DNA from 2 places in the Streptomyces sp. NPDC127068 genome. Region 2 is predicted to be linked to the other one. Evidence: riboswitches for the same ligand, from Rfam matches in the RefSeq annotation. Region 2 holds a riboswitch; the other holds the start of a gene.
The links. Region 2 has a riboswitch for glycine ahead of gcvT (glycine cleavage system aminomethyltransferase GcvT). Riboswitches for the same ligand answer to the same signal wherever they lie in the genome.
Positions count from the first base shown of each region.

Region 1: linked by a shared signal. The riboswitch ahead of gcvP (aminomethyl-transferring glycine dehydrogenase) and the one ahead of gcvT (glycine cleavage system aminomethyltransferase GcvT) in region 2 are both predicted to bind glycine.

Region 1 is NZ_JBHXEN010000060.1:35,781-43,250, forward strand. It holds gene gcvP (aminomethyl-transferring glycine dehydrogenase) at 1-2,234, opposite strand, end outside; glycine riboswitch at 2,405-2,502, opposite strand; gene ACFWIA_RS29780 (PRC-barrel domain-containing protein) at 2,614-3,012, shown strand; gene ACFWIA_RS29785 (DNA polymerase IV) at 3,028-4,395, opposite strand; gene ACFWIA_RS29790 (MerR family transcriptional regulator) at 4,455-5,090, opposite strand; gene ACFWIA_RS29795 (bifunctional nuclease family protein) at 5,313-5,786, opposite strand; gene ACFWIA_RS29800 (MerR family transcriptional regulator) at 5,883-6,641, opposite strand; gene ACFWIA_RS29805 (FHA domain-containing protein) at 6,657-7,470, opposite strand, start outside.
Region 2 is NZ_JBHXEN010000061.1:1,072-8,541, forward strand. It holds gene ACFWIA_RS29840 (ABC transporter substrate-binding protein) at 1-815, opposite strand, end outside; gene ACFWIA_RS29845 (ABC transporter permease) at 877-1,875, opposite strand; gene ACFWIA_RS29850 (enhanced serine sensitivity protein SseB C-terminal domain-containing protein) at 2,247-3,029, opposite strand; gene ACFWIA_RS29855 (enhanced serine sensitivity protein SseB) at 3,218-4,036, opposite strand; gene ACFWIA_RS29860 (AAA family ATPase) at 4,181-4,867, opposite strand; glycine riboswitch at 5,134-5,227, shown strand; gene gcvT (glycine cleavage system aminomethyltransferase GcvT) at 5,384-6,499, shown strand; gene gcvH (glycine cleavage system protein GcvH) at 6,738-7,118, shown strand; gene glyA (serine hydroxymethyltransferase) at 7,140-7,470, shown strand, end outside.

The DNA.
Region 1 (7,470 bases), on a different contig from region 2:
CCGGCCGCCGGCTGGAGCGGGTGGTTCGGCAGGTACGGCGCGAGATGGGCGCGCACGGCCACCGGTCCGACACCCGGACCGCCGCCGCCGTGCGGGATGCAGAACGTCTTGTGCAGGTTGAGGTGCGAGACGTCACCGCCGAAGCGGCCGGGCTTGGCGAGCCCGACGAGGGCGTTGAGGTTGGCGCCGTCCACGTAGACCTGGCCGCCCGCGTCGTGCACCTGCGCACAGATGTCCGCGACGTGCTCCTCGAACACCCCGTGCGTGGACGGGTACGTGATCATGAGGACGGCGAGTTGCTCGCGGTGCTGCTCGATCTTGGCCCGGAGGTCGTCGACGTCGACCTCGCCGTCGTCCGCGGTCGACACGACGACGACCTTCATCCCGGCCATGACCGCGCTCGCCGCGTTCGTCCCGTGCGCCGACGACGGGATCAGACAGACCGTGCGCTGCTCGTCACCGTTGGCCCGGTGGTAGCCGCGCACCGCGAGCAGCCCAGCCAACTCGCCCTGGGAGCCGGCGTTCGGCTGGAGGGACACCCTGTCGTAGCCGGTGACCTCGGCGAGCCGCTCCTCCAACTCGTGGATCAGCGTGAGGTACCCCTGCGCCTGCTCCGCCGGTGCGAAGGGGTGCAGCTGACCGAACTCGGGCCAGGTGACCGGCTCCATCTCGGTGGTGGCGTTGAGCTTCATCGTGCAGGAGCCGAGCGGGATCATGCCCCGGTCGAGGGCGTAGTCCCGGTCCGAGAGCCGGCGCAGGTAGCGCAGCATCGCCGTCTCCGAGCGGTACTGCCGGAAGACCGGGTGCGCCAGGTAGTCGTCGGTGCGCAGCAGCGCCTCGGGCAGGGCGTCCACGACGGACGCGTCCAGGGCCTCGACGTCGGCGTCGGCGTCGAAGGCGGTCCAGACGATGCCGAGCTGGGCCCGGGTGGTGGTCTCGTCGCAGGCGATGCCCACGTGGTCGGCGTCCACCAGGCGCAGGTTGACGCCGCCCTCCCGGGCCGCGGCGACGATCTCGGCGGCCCGGCCGGGCACCCGCGCGGTGACCGTGTCGAAGAACGCGCCGTGCACGATCTCCGTGCCCGCCGCCCGCAGGCCCTCGGCGAGGATCGTCGCGTAGCGGTGGGTGCGGCGGGCGATGATCCGCAGCCCTTCCGGACCGTGGTAGACGGCGTACATCCCCGCCATGACCGCGAGCAGCACCTGAGCGGTGCAGATGTTGCTGGTCGCCTTCTCCCGCCGGATGTGCTGTTCACGGGTCTGAAGCGCCAGCCGGTAGGCCCGGTCCCCGTCGCTGTCCACGGAGACGCCGACGAGGCGGCCCGGGAGGCTGCGGGCGAACTTCTCGTGGACGGCCATGTACCCGGCGTGCGGTCCGCCGAAGCCCATCGGCACGCCGAAGCGCTGGGTGGTGCCGACCGCGATGTCCGCGCCGAGCTCACCGGGCGGGGTGAGGAGCGTGAGGGCGAGCAGGTCGGCGGCGACGGTGACGACGGCACCGAGTGCGTGGGCCTGCGCGATGAGGGGCCGCAGCTCGCGGACCGCCCCGGAGGCGCCCGGGTACTGGAGCAGGACGCCGGTGACCCCCCGCTCGGCGACCTCGGCCGGGATGCCGGAGGACAGATCGGCGACGAGGACCTCGACCCCGGTGGGTTCGGCGCGGGTCCGGATGACGGCCACGGTCTGCGGCAGGGTGTCCGCGTCGACCAGGAAGACGCCGTTCTTGACCTTGCCGACCCGTCGCGACAGTGCCATGGCCTCGGCTGCGGCCGTGCCCTCGTCGAGGAGGGAGGCCCCGGAGGTGGGCAGTCCGGTCAGCTCCGCGACCACGGTCTGGAAGTTGAGCAGCGCCTCCAACCGGCCCTGGGAGATCTCCGGCTGGTACGGGGTGTAGGCGGTGTACCAGGCCGGGTTCTCCATGACGTTGCGGAGGATGACCGGCGGCGTGAAGGTGCCGTAGTAGCCGAGGCCGATCATCGAGCCGAGCACCTCGTTGCGGTCCGCGAGGGAACGCAGCTCGGCGAGGACCTCGGCTTCGGTGCGGGCCGCGGGCAGGTCCAGGGCCTCGGCGTTCTTGATGACCTCGGGCACCGCGGTCGCCGTCAGCTCGTCCAGCGAGCCGTACCCGACCTGCGCGAGCATCTTGGCACGGGCTTCCGCATCGGGTCCGACGTGGCGCCGCTCGAACGGGATGCCCTGTTCGAGCTGGGCGAGGGGGGAACGCTTGACTGTCATGCGGGGGCCTCCTGGTCGGCACGACCTGCGAGGGGCACCGCATTGCGGGTGCCCGGACGGCCCTCCCCCTCTGTCATCTCAACCTGAGAGCTTCACCGGGCCTGAGCCCGACTTTCACCGTCGGTGAGGGTGGGAGGCCGTCGACCTTCCGCCCTGCTTTCCAGAGTGACCTCACCCGTGCGGTACTGGGGGCCTGAGAGATTCCGGGGAGGATTTGCTCCTTCGGCGCCCCCGGTCGTCAGCCGGGGAGCTCTCCCGCACAGGGTCAACAGCCGTTTCCACCCTACCAGCGGGCCCTCGCACGGGGCTTCGAGTGGCCGCCCGTCGGAATGTGGACTTTCGTAGTGCTTACGGATGAGTTGCGACCACTGGAGGGCACGTGCAGACCGACATCGATCCGCGCAACCTGATCGGCCGCAAGGCGTTCGACCTCCACGGCACGAGGATCGGCACGGTGGACGAGGTCTACCTCGACGACGCCACGGGGGTACCGGAGTGGGCGGCGATAAGGACGGGGCTCTTCAGCCGTGACGCGTTCGTCCCGCTGGAGCCCAGCGAGCTGGTGGAGGGCACCTTGCGGGTGCCCTTCGAGCGGACCCTGATCAAGGACGCCCCGGACTTCGGCGTCGGCCGCCACCTCTCGCCCCAGCAGGAGCTGCGCCTCTACCACCACTACGGGCTGGATCTGGCGTCCCCGGGCCTGGCACCACCGGCGGTACGGGACTTCGGTGAGCTGGCCGGAGCGGGCGACGACCCCAAGCCCCCGGACGACCGCTAGGCCCCCTCTTCCGGATCAGGCCGGGTCGTCGGAGGCGGGGCGGTGCACCAGGGACACCGGGTCGGAGGGTTCGAGGGCGGGGTCGTCCACGGCGAAGGTCCGCACCCGGCCCGGCCCGGAGTACGGGGTCTCGAACCGCACCGTCACCCGCCCCACGCCGCTTCCCTGCACCCAGCCCCGCCCGTGTTCGGCGTGGTGCACGTCATGACCTGCGGCCCACGGGGCGGGCGGACGGGCGGACGCCGCGGACGCCCCCTCGGGTTCGGCGGCGGGGTCCTCGGCAGCGGCTCCGTCGGCCTCGGTCCGTGCGCCCGCCGCCTGGGCGAACAGGTCCTCCTGGGTGTAGTCGGCGAGCCCGCTCACGCCCACCCCGAGGAGGCGCACGCCCCCGGTGGTGTCCACGGAATCCAGCAGACGGGCGGCGGCCTCCCGCACCACCGCGGGATCGTCGGTGGGTCCGCGCAGCGTCTCGGAGCGGGTCAACGTCGAGAAGTCGTACCTGCGCACCTTGAGGACCACGGTCCGCCCGGAGTGTCCCGACTCCCGCAGCCGCCGCACGCACCGATCGGCCAGTCGCTGCACCTCCCACCGCACCCGCGTGCGGTCGTGGATGTCCACGTCGTACGTGTCCTCCACGGACACCGACTTCGTCTCCCGTTCGGCGACGACCGGCCGCTCGTCGTGCGCGAGGGCCATCGCGTACAGCGCAGCCCCGTGCGCCTTGCCCAGCAGCCGCACCAGTTCGTCGGCCCCGGCCTCGGCCAGTTCGCCGACCGTGGTGATCCCGGCACGCCGCAGCTGGTCCCCGGTGGCGGGCCCGACGCCCGGCAGCACCCGGACGGGCATCGGGGCGAGCAGCGCCCGCTCGGTACCGACCGGTATCAGCAGCAGCCCGTCGGGCTTCGCCTCCTCCGAAGCGACCTTGGCCAGCATCTTGGAAGCGGCCAGACCCACCGATCCGGTCAGCCCCGTGGTGGCCTCGATGTCGGCGCGCAACCGTGTCCCGACCGTGCGCGCCGACGCCTCGTCCCGGGCCGCTCCGGCGGCTTCCAGGTCGACGAACGCCTCGTCCAGGCTGAGCGGCTCCACCAGCGGTGACAGCTCCCGCAGCAGGCCCATGACGTGGTCGCTGATCTCCCGGTAGAAGGCGAAGCGGGGCACCAGGTAGGCGGCGTTCGGCGCGAGTCTCCTGGCCTGGGCCGTGGGCATCGCGGAGCGCACTCCGAAGCGGCGCGCCTCGTAGGACGCGGTGGCGACGACCCCGCGCGGGCCGATGCCGCCCACCACCACCGCCTTGCCCCGGAGGCTGGGCTTGGCGGCCTGCTCCGCCGAGGCGTAGAAGGCGTCCATGTCCAGGTGCAGGATGGTGGGCTGGTTCCTCACACCCCCGATGCTGCCCTACGGGTCTGACAACGCCCTGGTGGGCGGGGGGCGCCGGCGCGTCAGACGGCCCGGTTGCGGCGCCGGGCCAGCTCGTCCGCGGGATGGTTCCCGACCAGCGTCTCCCCCGTGTCCACGCGTTCGCCGTGCAGCTGGGACAGGGCGCTCTCGACGTCCTGCCAGACCACTCCGACGGCGATCCCGAAGATTCCCTGACCGCCCTGGAGGAGTTTGTGGACCTCGTCGGGCGAGCCGCACTCGTAGACGGTCGCTCCGTCGCTCATCAACGTCATGCGCTCCAGGTCACGGAATCCGCGCTCCCGTAGGTGCTGGACGGCGGCCCGGATGTTCTGGAGCGAGACACCGGTGTCGAGGAACCGCTTCACGATCTTGAGGACGACCACGTCCCGGAAGCTGTACAGCCGCTGCGTGCCGGAACCGTAGGCGGGTCGGACACTGGGTTCCACCAGCCCCGTCCGGGCCCAGTAGTCGAGCTGCCGGTAGGTGATGCCCGCGGCGGCACACGCCGTGGGTCCGCGGTAGCCGACCTGATGGGGTTGCCGGTCGTCGTCCTCGACGGCCGGGAGCGGACGCCCCGGCACCTGGCCGGTCCGACCGCTGTGGAGCGCGTACGGGCCGCCTTCCCCCGGAATCCGCCCGGGGGCACCCCCAGCCGTACCGTCGCCGCTGCTTCTCACGCCGACCTCCGTCCTTGACCTGCCTTCCCGACGGTAGGCAGTCACTCGGGGTGCGTCAACGATCGCCACACTCGCCACGCCGAGTGATAATCACCCTACGAGTGGTTTCCCGTGTCTGATTGCGGGAAAGGCTAGCCGAATGTGCGGAGAGGGCCGCCCCGGGTACCGGAACGACCCCCGGATCCGGCCGACCGCCGCCGGCGGCCGACGCACGCGGCGTGGTCACTGGCTGTTGGTGCCGAAGTCCTCGGGCGAGATCTGGTCCAGGAACTCACGGAACTTCTCCACCTCGTCCTCCTGCTCGTCGGGGATCGCGATCCCCGCGTCGTCGAGGACGCCGTCGCTGCCGTAGATCGGCGTTCCCGTGCGCAGCGCCAACGCTATGGCGTCGGAGGGACGGGCACTGACCTCGACACCGCTCGCGAAGACCAGCTCCGCGTAGAAGACGCCCTCGCGGAGGTCCGTGATGCGCACCTCGCTCAGTTCCTGACCCACGGCCTCCAGCACGTCCTTGAACAGGTCGTGGGTCAGCGGCCGTGCGGGCGCCATGCCCTGCTGGGCGAAGGCGATCGCCGTCGCCTCCCCGGGGCCGATCCAGATGGGGAGGTAACGGTCGCCTCCCACTTCACGCAGAAGCACGATCGGTTGGTTGGAGGGCATTTCGACCCGGACACCTACGACGTCGAGCTCGTTCACACAGCAACCCTAGGCCGTGCCCGGCACCTTTGGGTAGTCGGGCACTCCGGCCGGCTGGCCAGCGGGGCGCCCTTGCGCGGCCCGCACCGGGCCCCGTCAGGGCAGTCGCACCCCTAGGGCCGCCTGAACCAAGGCCGAATGCAGCCCCACGGTCAGCTCCGCCAGCTCCCGCGTCCGCGCCTCGGCGTGCGCCCGGGTCTGCGGATTGCGGTGCAGCCGCAAGGGGGCCACGACCTGGTCGACGAGCCCGGCCTCACGTTCCGCGGACGCCTTCATGGCCCGCAGGTGACGCGGCTCGATGCCGTGCCGGCCCAGTTCGACGACGAGGCCGGCCACGGTGACGGCCGAGGCGTCGTACCCGCCGTCGGGCAACGGGACGAGCAGCCCGTAGGACTCCCACTCCGCCAGCCCGTCCTCACCGACCCCGACGGCCGCCATCAGCTCCTCGCGGCCCACCCGGGCCGCCGTGGGCCCGGATGCGCCCACGGAGCCCGCCCGGCCCGTCAGCGGGTCGTCCTGGGGCTCCCCGAGGCGGCCCAGGGAGGGCAGCTGTACGGCCTCCCCCCGTTCCAGGGCGTCCAGGTACTCCCGGATCACCCGGAGGGGAAGGTAGTGGTCCCGCTGCAACCGCAGCACCTGAGCCAGTCGCTCCACGTCCTGCGGGCTGAACTTGCGGTAGCCGGACGGCGTGCGCTGGGGCTCGATCAGCCCCTCGGACTCCAGGAAACGGATCTTGGAGATGGTGACCTCGGGAAACTCCTCCCGAAGCGCGTTCAACACGGTGCCGATGCTCATGAGGCGGCTGGCCGCCGCGGCGGTGCCGTTGCCGGCACCGCCGCTCGGTTTGTGCAGCATGGGGCCTTCCCCGGGTCAGACGCCCCGCTGGCTCGCGTAGAAGACCAGCCGGTACTTGCCGATCTGGACCTCGTCACCGTTGGCGAGCCGGACGTTGTCGACCGGCTCGCGGTTGACGTACGTGCCGTTGAGGCTGCCGACGTCCGCAGCGGTGAACGCACCGTCCGGACCGCGGCGGAACTCGACGTGCCGGCGCGACACCGTGACGTCGTCCAGGAAGATGTCGCTCTGCGGATGACGCCCCGCGGTCGTCAGGTCACCGTCCAACAGGAAACGACTGCCGGAGTTGGGACCGCGACGGACCACCAGGAGGGCCGAACCGAAGGGCAGCGCGTCCACCGCGGCCTGCGCCTCGGGCGACAGGGAGGGCGACTGGGTCTGCCCGGTCACCTCCGCGTCGTACGCCTCAAGGCCGGAGATCGAGATGGTCGAGGTCGTCTCCGACGGCCGCTCGACGCCACCGCGCAGGGGCGCTCCGCAGTTGGAGCAGAAACGGCTCGCCTCCGCATTGCGGTGACCACACCTCGTACACACCAAGGTCATGGACGGACCCCCTTGCGGCTGCCCACCGGGGGCATGGGACGCGTACGGGTCGGGGGCAAACCCTCCACCCGTACCTGAGGTTGACGGTTCCCCGGAACCTATGCGGCCGGGCGCGGCAGGGTCAACAGGGGACGCGGCCTGTCCGCCCGGAATGTCACCGCCTGGAGCACCAACCTGATCACGGAACAGCGGGCGTTCACCGGACTGCTCCTCGGCTCCCCCGTGGCGGGGGGCACGGTGTCGTGCCGTGGCGTTGCCACGGTCCTCGCGTGCGCTCTTGCCGAAC
Region 2 (7,470 bases):
ACCGGGTCGGAGGACTGCTTCCACTCGGTGTTGCGGACGAGGGTGACCTCCTTCTTCGGCGTGTACGAGGCGAACTTGTACGGGCCGGAGGAGAACGGCTTGAGGCCGTACTTGGACTTGGTGTCCTTGTCCTGGCGGACCGGCGAGGCCGAGGTGAGCGCGAGCATCTCCTCGAAGTCGCTGTTGGCCGTGGGGAGTTTGAAGACGATGGTCTTGTCGTCGGGCGTCTCGATCGCCTTCAGGCCGAGCTTGTCCGCGGACTTGTCCTTGTACGGGCCCGGGTACTCGCCCTTGGGGTCGAGGACGTCCTTCAGGTAGATCGGACCGCCGGCCAGCACGTCCTGCGCCCACACGCGCTCGATGCCGTACTTGACGTCCTTGGAGGTGATCGGTTTGCCGTCCTCCCAGGTGATCCCGTCCCGCAGCGTGTACGTGTACGTCTTGCCGTCGTCGCTGATCTCGGCGCGCGCGGTCGCGAGGTCCGGGGTCAGGTCGGAGCCGTCCTTGCCGGGCTCGGTCTTGCTGGTGACGAGCTGACGGCTGTAGTAGCGCATGAAGTTCCACGCGAAGCCGTAGTACGCCCGGGTGGTGTCCCACGAGTCGGCGTCCTGGGCGCCCGCGAACTTGAGCGTGCCGCCCTTCTTGGTGGCGGCGCTGGCGACCTTGTTGTTGGCCGCGTCGAAGCCCGCGGCCTTGCCGCCCTTGCCATCGTTGTCGTCGCTGCCGCCGCCGCACGCCGCCGTGGCCAGCAGTGCCGCGACCACGGCCGTCGCCGCCGCGATCTGCTTGCGCCGTCCTCTGCTGTGGGTAGTCACGATGTCGGTTCCTCCGTGTGATCGTGGCCCGCCGGTGACGGGCCCTTGGGGGTACGGCAGTTCAGCGGGAACCCTTGGGGTCGAGCGCGTCGCGCACGCCGTCGCCGAAGAGGTTGAACGCGAGGACTGTGATGAAGATCGCCAGGCCCGGAATGACCATGTACATCGGGTCGGACTCGTAGTAGTTCACGGCCAGGGAGAGCATGTCGCCCCAGGAGGAGGTGGGTGGCTTGACGCCGACACCCAGGAAGCTGAGGGCCGCCTCCGTGAGGATGTTGGTGGGGATCATCATCGTCATGTACACGATAATCGGAGCCACCAGATTGGGCAGCAGCTCCTTGAAGAGGATGTAGAACCGTCCGGCCCCGAGGCTGCGGGCGGCCTCCACGTACTCGCGCTCGCGCAGCGAGAGGGTCTGCCCGCGGACCACCCGGCCCACGTAGGGCCAGCCGAAGAACCCGATCACCAGGATCATCACCAGCACCCGGACGCCGGTGCCGGTCAGTCCCAGCATCTCGTTCGGCATCACGGAGACCAGGGCGATGATGAACAGCAGTTGCGGGAAGGACAGCAGCAGGTCCATCGCCCGGCTGATCAGTGCGTCCAGCCAGCCGCCGAAGTACCCGGCGAGCACCCCGAGGACGGTGCCGATCGCCACCGCGACCAGCGCGGACGCGAAGCCGACCAGCAGCGAGATCCGCGCCCCGTGCACGATCCGGGCGAAGATGTCGCGACCGTTGACGGGCTCGACCCCGAACCAGTGGTCACCGCTCATGCCGCCGAACGAACCCACCGGGGTCGACATCAGCGGGTCGATCAGATCCTCGTGGTAGGCGTTCGGGTCCTCGCCGTAGAGCTTGGTGATCAGCGGGGCGAACACCGCGACCAGGATCAGCATCACCACCACGGCGCCCCCGAACAGGGCGAGTTTGTCGCGTTTCAGACGCTCCCAGGCGATGCGCCCGAGCGAGCGCCCCTGCACCGCCTCCCCCTGGGCCGCGACCTCCGTGGCGACCGACCCGGCCGCCTCGGCGGTCGGCTCGTGCAATGGTGCCGTCATCGTGACAGAGACCCCTCTTCTCAACCGGCGGCGACCGACCCACGGTTGCCGGTGGCGACGTGCGGCGGTACGTCGTACGCGAGGGCTGGGCACCCCGTGCGACGGGGTGCGTGACCTCTGGTGCGGGAGTCTTCATCGCGGTTGCGATCCGTAGCCAGACCTCGCCCTGAATGGATGCGCAACCGTGATCCGGGCTGAGGGGTTCCGTTATCCGAACGGCCGATAACGCACCCCGGACGGGAGACCGTTGGGGCTCCAGAGCGCACGCGCGTAGATCTGTGCGACGGGTGACCACAGATGCCCCACGGAGACCGAAAGGGAACAAGGGGCCCACAGCGCCCGGGAGGCGACAGACCGGGAGGGAGGGTGCGTCAGCGGGGCGGGTAACCGTACCCGGCGGTAGGAGTGACCGGAGCGACGTGTGATTCGCGATCGTAGAACGGCCGGGCGTTCGCCCTCAGCCACATCGCGACGGGGTCGTACGCGTCGGCGAGGGCGACCGTGGACACCGCGAGCCCCTCGGGCACCGCACCGATCGACTGCTGCATCATCGTCCGCACCGCGTCGACGGACTGCGGACCGCTGTCGTACACGTCCAGCCCGATCGCCAGGTACGGGGCACCCAGAGCCGGCTGCACCCAGGCGCGACGCAGGGTGCGCACCACCGAGGTGCGGTGCGCGTTCTGCCCCAACACGGCGTAGAACTGCGGGATTTCGATGGCCGGCTCGGAGATCCGGAGCGGCCCGGCGGGCTGGCGGTCCAGACCGGTGGCGATCCGCCGCAGGTCGAGCCACGGGATGCCGACGCCGCCGCCCGGGGTGTGCGGATTGAGCCAGAGGCCGTACCGGTCGGGGTAGAGCGCGCGCGCCACCTCTGCCACGGACACCACCTCGTACGAACGGTTCCAGCCGCTCGCGGACAGTTCCTGGGCGGAGGTCACACAGGGCGCGTAGCCGAGGCCGTCCAACTCCATGTTGCCGTACTGGGCGTCGGGCGAGCCCGGTCTGCCGTGCCACAACAGCATCCAGACCTGGCCGGAGGCGGGGTCGGCGAGGGCGTGCAACAGCGCCTCGTACGCGTCGTAGCGCCCGGGGGTCACCTGGCGCAGCATGTGCTCGATCTGCCCGGCCGCAGCCGTGCCCGACGCACTCACCCTTGACCGCCCCTTCATGACACATCGGAACAGCGCAGCGCGGTTCCGAACCCGACACGTCCGCCACGGCCCGGCGGGTGCTTCGGCCCGGCCGGACCATGGAACCAGCTTAAGCGCCGTCGCCGGGACCGATTTGACCCGACGGTCCCAGGTCCGTCACAGGTGGCGACCGCTCCGCGGCCCGGGGGTCACCGGCCCCGGACGTAGAACGGCCGCACCTGCTCGCGCATCCAGTCGGCCACCGGGTCCCGGGCGACGTCGAGGAGGATCAGGTTGACCCCCCAGGCGACGGGGGCCCGACCGAGCGCCCGACCGAGGGCGTCCAGCGGCAGTTCGCCGGCCGCCGCCTCCCCCTGGTCGAGTTCGACGCCGATGAACAGTGCGGGGTCGCCGTCCTCCACGCTGGCCAGCGCGCGACGGGCGGTGGTGACCACGCCCACCGACGCGAACTCGGCGGCTGCGGCGGTGAGGAAGTCCACCGGGTCCTCCTTCCAGTCCGGCTGGCGCAGCCGGACCCGGCCGCCGCTGCCGGGACCGTCCAGGGGGGTGCGACCGGCCCGGCAGAGCTCCGCGACGGCCGGGGGCGGCAGCGGGACGCCGACCGCTCCACCGGGGTTGAGGACGATGCCGAGTTGCGGGGGCAGCCCCCGGGCGAACTCGACGGCCGGGGCGACCGTACCGTCCATCCGGTCCCCGACGACCTGCCGGAACTGTGCGGCGGAGGTGAACACCGGGACGTACGCCTGGCCGTCGATCTCCAGGGTCGGCAGGTCCAGGGTGGCGCTGGCGGGCCCGCCGCCGTTGGGGAGCGGCACCCATATCCGGCTGCGTCCCAACACCTCCACGATCCGCGCGGCGGCGGACGGCACCCCGACGGACGCGGCGAGCACCTCCTCCAACTCGTTGGCCGGCCAACCGTCCCCGGACGAGCCGTCGGTCGTGAGGGGGGCCGGGGGGTCGTACGCCCCGGAGGGCGAGGGGTGGGGGGCCTGGGCCGGAATCTCCATCGTCAACCACCTGATCGGTACCGCGCTGCGTCTGCGCCAGGCACCCTAACGCGAAGCCGCGGGCCCGGGGCGCGGAGGCGGGCCCCGGGGTGACGGGTGGTGAGGGCGGGCCCCGGGGTGGCAGGTAGGGGGAGGCGGGGGGCGCTACCCGTCGAAGCGGATGGACCGCAGCGCTCCGCCCGCCGGACGGTCCAACAGCACCGCGGAGGTGCAACCGGACGGCAGGCTCCCGCGCTCCGCGTCCCGCACCAGGCGCCCGACCGCCCGCCGGTGCCGCGCGAAGGCGTACCGCGACACTCCGCGGCCCCGTTCGCGCTGCCCGCTGAGCGCGGTGTCCGGCGCGACGTCGAGCAGCAGCAGGTGCAGCGTCGTCCCCCGGACCCGGGCCTCGCGGGCGAGCCACCGGCGCACCCACGCCTGGGTGCCGCAGTCGTGCACCACCACGCTCGCCCCGGACCGCAGCGCCCGCCGCAGCGCAGTGAAGTGCGCGAGCCGCACCAGCGGCCGGTACAGGCCGTAGGGCAGCACGCCGGGCATCCGACGGGTCCAGCGGTCGCGGGTGTCCTGGGAGTCGATGCGGACGGCGGCGGGGACGTCGTCCGCGCGCACCGTCCGGGACATCAGGGTGGACTTGCCGCTGCCCGGGAGCCCGGACACCACGACGAGGTCACCGGGGGCGAAGCGCAGCGCGTGCGGCCCCCGGCCCGCCCGTTCCCGCAGATCACGTACGATCCCCGTGGCCCGCCCCCCGCACACCTGGGCGGCAGGTGCTCCCGACTGTTCGGGCAGCGCGACGCCCGAAGCGCTCACGTACCCCCTGGTCCTGTTCACCGTGATCGTCCCCTCCAGTCGGTCACGTGAGCCTTCCCCGTAGAGTGTAAAGAGCGGGTAATTTCGGATGCTCGTGATTTTCGTCCGGATACGGTCACGACCGCGTGACGGCCCGTGGTCGCACGGACACCCTGCGCCCCGCGGGAGCGCGGCCTCCGCCCCGACGGCCACCGCGCGTGGCCGGTGCCGGGGCGAAAGGGGCCGCCGCCCTGCCCAGGGCGGCGAATGCGTGCAATGATGTGGCCGCCAACTGCATACCGGCCGCTTGAATCCGCGCGGGAGAGCCCTCGGTCCGACCGGGGCGCCGAAGGAGCAAGTCCCTCCCTTGAATCTCTCAGGCCCAGTTACCGCGCGGGCGAGGCACATCTGAAAAGCGGATCGCAGCGCCGTGGAGCGCGCGGTCCCACCCAAGGTGCAAACCGGGCCGCCGTCCGCGGCGTGGCTCCCGGCGAACCTCTCAGGTCCCATGACAGATGGGGAGGATCACCTCGCCGTCATGCCCTGGGAGCACTATCCATGAGCACCGCCCCCCGCCGTACCGCGCTCGATGCGCTGCACCGCCTCCTCGGCGCGACCATGACCGACTTCGCCGGCTGGGACATGCCCCTGCGCTACGGCAGCGAGCGCGACGAGCACCAGGCCGTGCGCACCCGGGCCGGCCTGTTCGACCTCTCCCACATGGGCGAGATCACCGTCACCGGGCCGCAGGCCGCCCAGCTGCTGAACCACGCGTTGGTCGGCAACATCGCCACCGTCGGCACCGGCCGCGCCCGGTACACGATGATCTGTCGCGCCGACGGCGGCATCCTGGACGACCTGATCGTCTACCGCACCGGGGCCACCGAGTACCTGGTCGTCGCCAACGCGGGCAATGCGCAGACCGTCCTCGACGCCCTGCGCGAGCGGGCGTCCGGCTTCGACGCCGAGGTCCGCGACGACCGGGACGCCTACGCGCTGATCGCCGTGCAGGGCCCCGAGTCGCCCGGCATCCTGGCGGCGGTGACCGATGCGGACCTGGACGGCCTGAAGTACTACGCCGGCCTCCCGGGCACCGTCGCGGGCGTTCCCGCACTGATCGCCCGTACCGGTTACACCGGCGAGGACGGCTTCGAACTGTTCGTCGCGCCGGAGCACGCCGAGCGGATCTGGCAGGCGCTGACCGAGGCGGGAGCGGCGGCCGGACTGGTGCCCTGCGGGCTGTCCTGCCGGGACACGCTGCGCCTGGAGGCGGGCATGCCGCTGTACGGGCACGAGCTGACCGAGGCGCTGACCCCCTTCGACGCCGGGCTCGGCCGGGTGGTGAAGTTCGAGAAGGAGGGCGACTTCGTCGGCCGCGCCGCTCTGGAGGCCGCCGCCGAGAAGGCCGCGGCGAACCCGCCGCGCAAGCTGGTCGGGCTGGTCGCCGAGGGGCGGCGGGTGCCGCGCGCCGGGTTCGCGGTGGTCGCGGACGGCGCGGTGATCGGCGAGGTCACCTCGGGAGCCCCCTCCCCCACCCTTGGCCGGCCGATCGCCATGGCGTACGTCGACGCCGCGCACGCCGAGCCCGGCACGGCCGGGGTGGCCGTCGACATCCGGGGCACCCACGAGCCCTACCGGGTCGTGGCGCTGCCGTTCTACAAGCGCCAGAAGTAGCCGGCTCCGTCTGCCGCGCGCCAGCGGTACCGCGGGCCAGCGGTACCGGGCGCGAGCCGGTAGCGGCACCGTCCACGAGGCGCCAGAAGTGGGGGCCGCCGCCGTCGCCGGACCCGTCCGGCAGCGCCGCCACCGGGCGCCGCCCGGGCGGGCCTCCCGCGGGCGCGTCCAGCGCCCGTCTCGCATACCAAGACATCCCGTTCCCCAGCACTCCCCCGCGTACAGGAGAATTCCCACCATGAGCAACCCCCAGCAGCTTCGCTACAGCAAGGAGCACGAGTGGCTGTCGGCCCCCGACGGCGACGGCGTGGCGACGATCGGCATCACCGAGTTCGCGGCAGGCGCGCTCGGCGACGTGGTCTTCGCCCAGTTGCCCGAGGTGGGCCAGCAGCTGACCGCGGGCGAGTCCTGCGGTGAGCTGGAGTCGACGAAGTCGGTCAGCGACCTGTACTCCCCCGTGAGCGGCGAGGTCACGGAGTCCAACCAGGACGTCGTGGAGGACCCTTCCCTGGTGAACTCCGCGCCCTTCGAGGGCGGCTGGTTGTTCAAGGTGCGCGTCACGGCCGAACCGGACGACCTGCTCACCGCCGATGAATACACCACCTTCTCCGCGGGCTGACCCGAGACTAGGGATCATCTGATGTCGCTTCTGAACACCCCCCTGCACGAGCTGGACCCGGACGTCGCCGCCGCCGTCGACGCCGAGCTGCGCCGCCAGCAGTCGACCCTGGAAATGATCGCGTCGGAGAACTTCGCCCCGGTCGCCGTCATGGAGGCCCAGGGTTCGGTGCTCACCAACAAGTACGCGGAGGGCTACCCGGGCCGCCGCTACTACGGCGGCTGTGAGCACGTCGACGTGGTCGAGCAGATCGCCATCGACCGGATCAAGGAACTGTTCGGCGCCGAGCACGCCAACGTACAGCCGCACTCCGGGGCCCAGGCCAACGCGGCGGCGATGTTCGCGCTGCTCA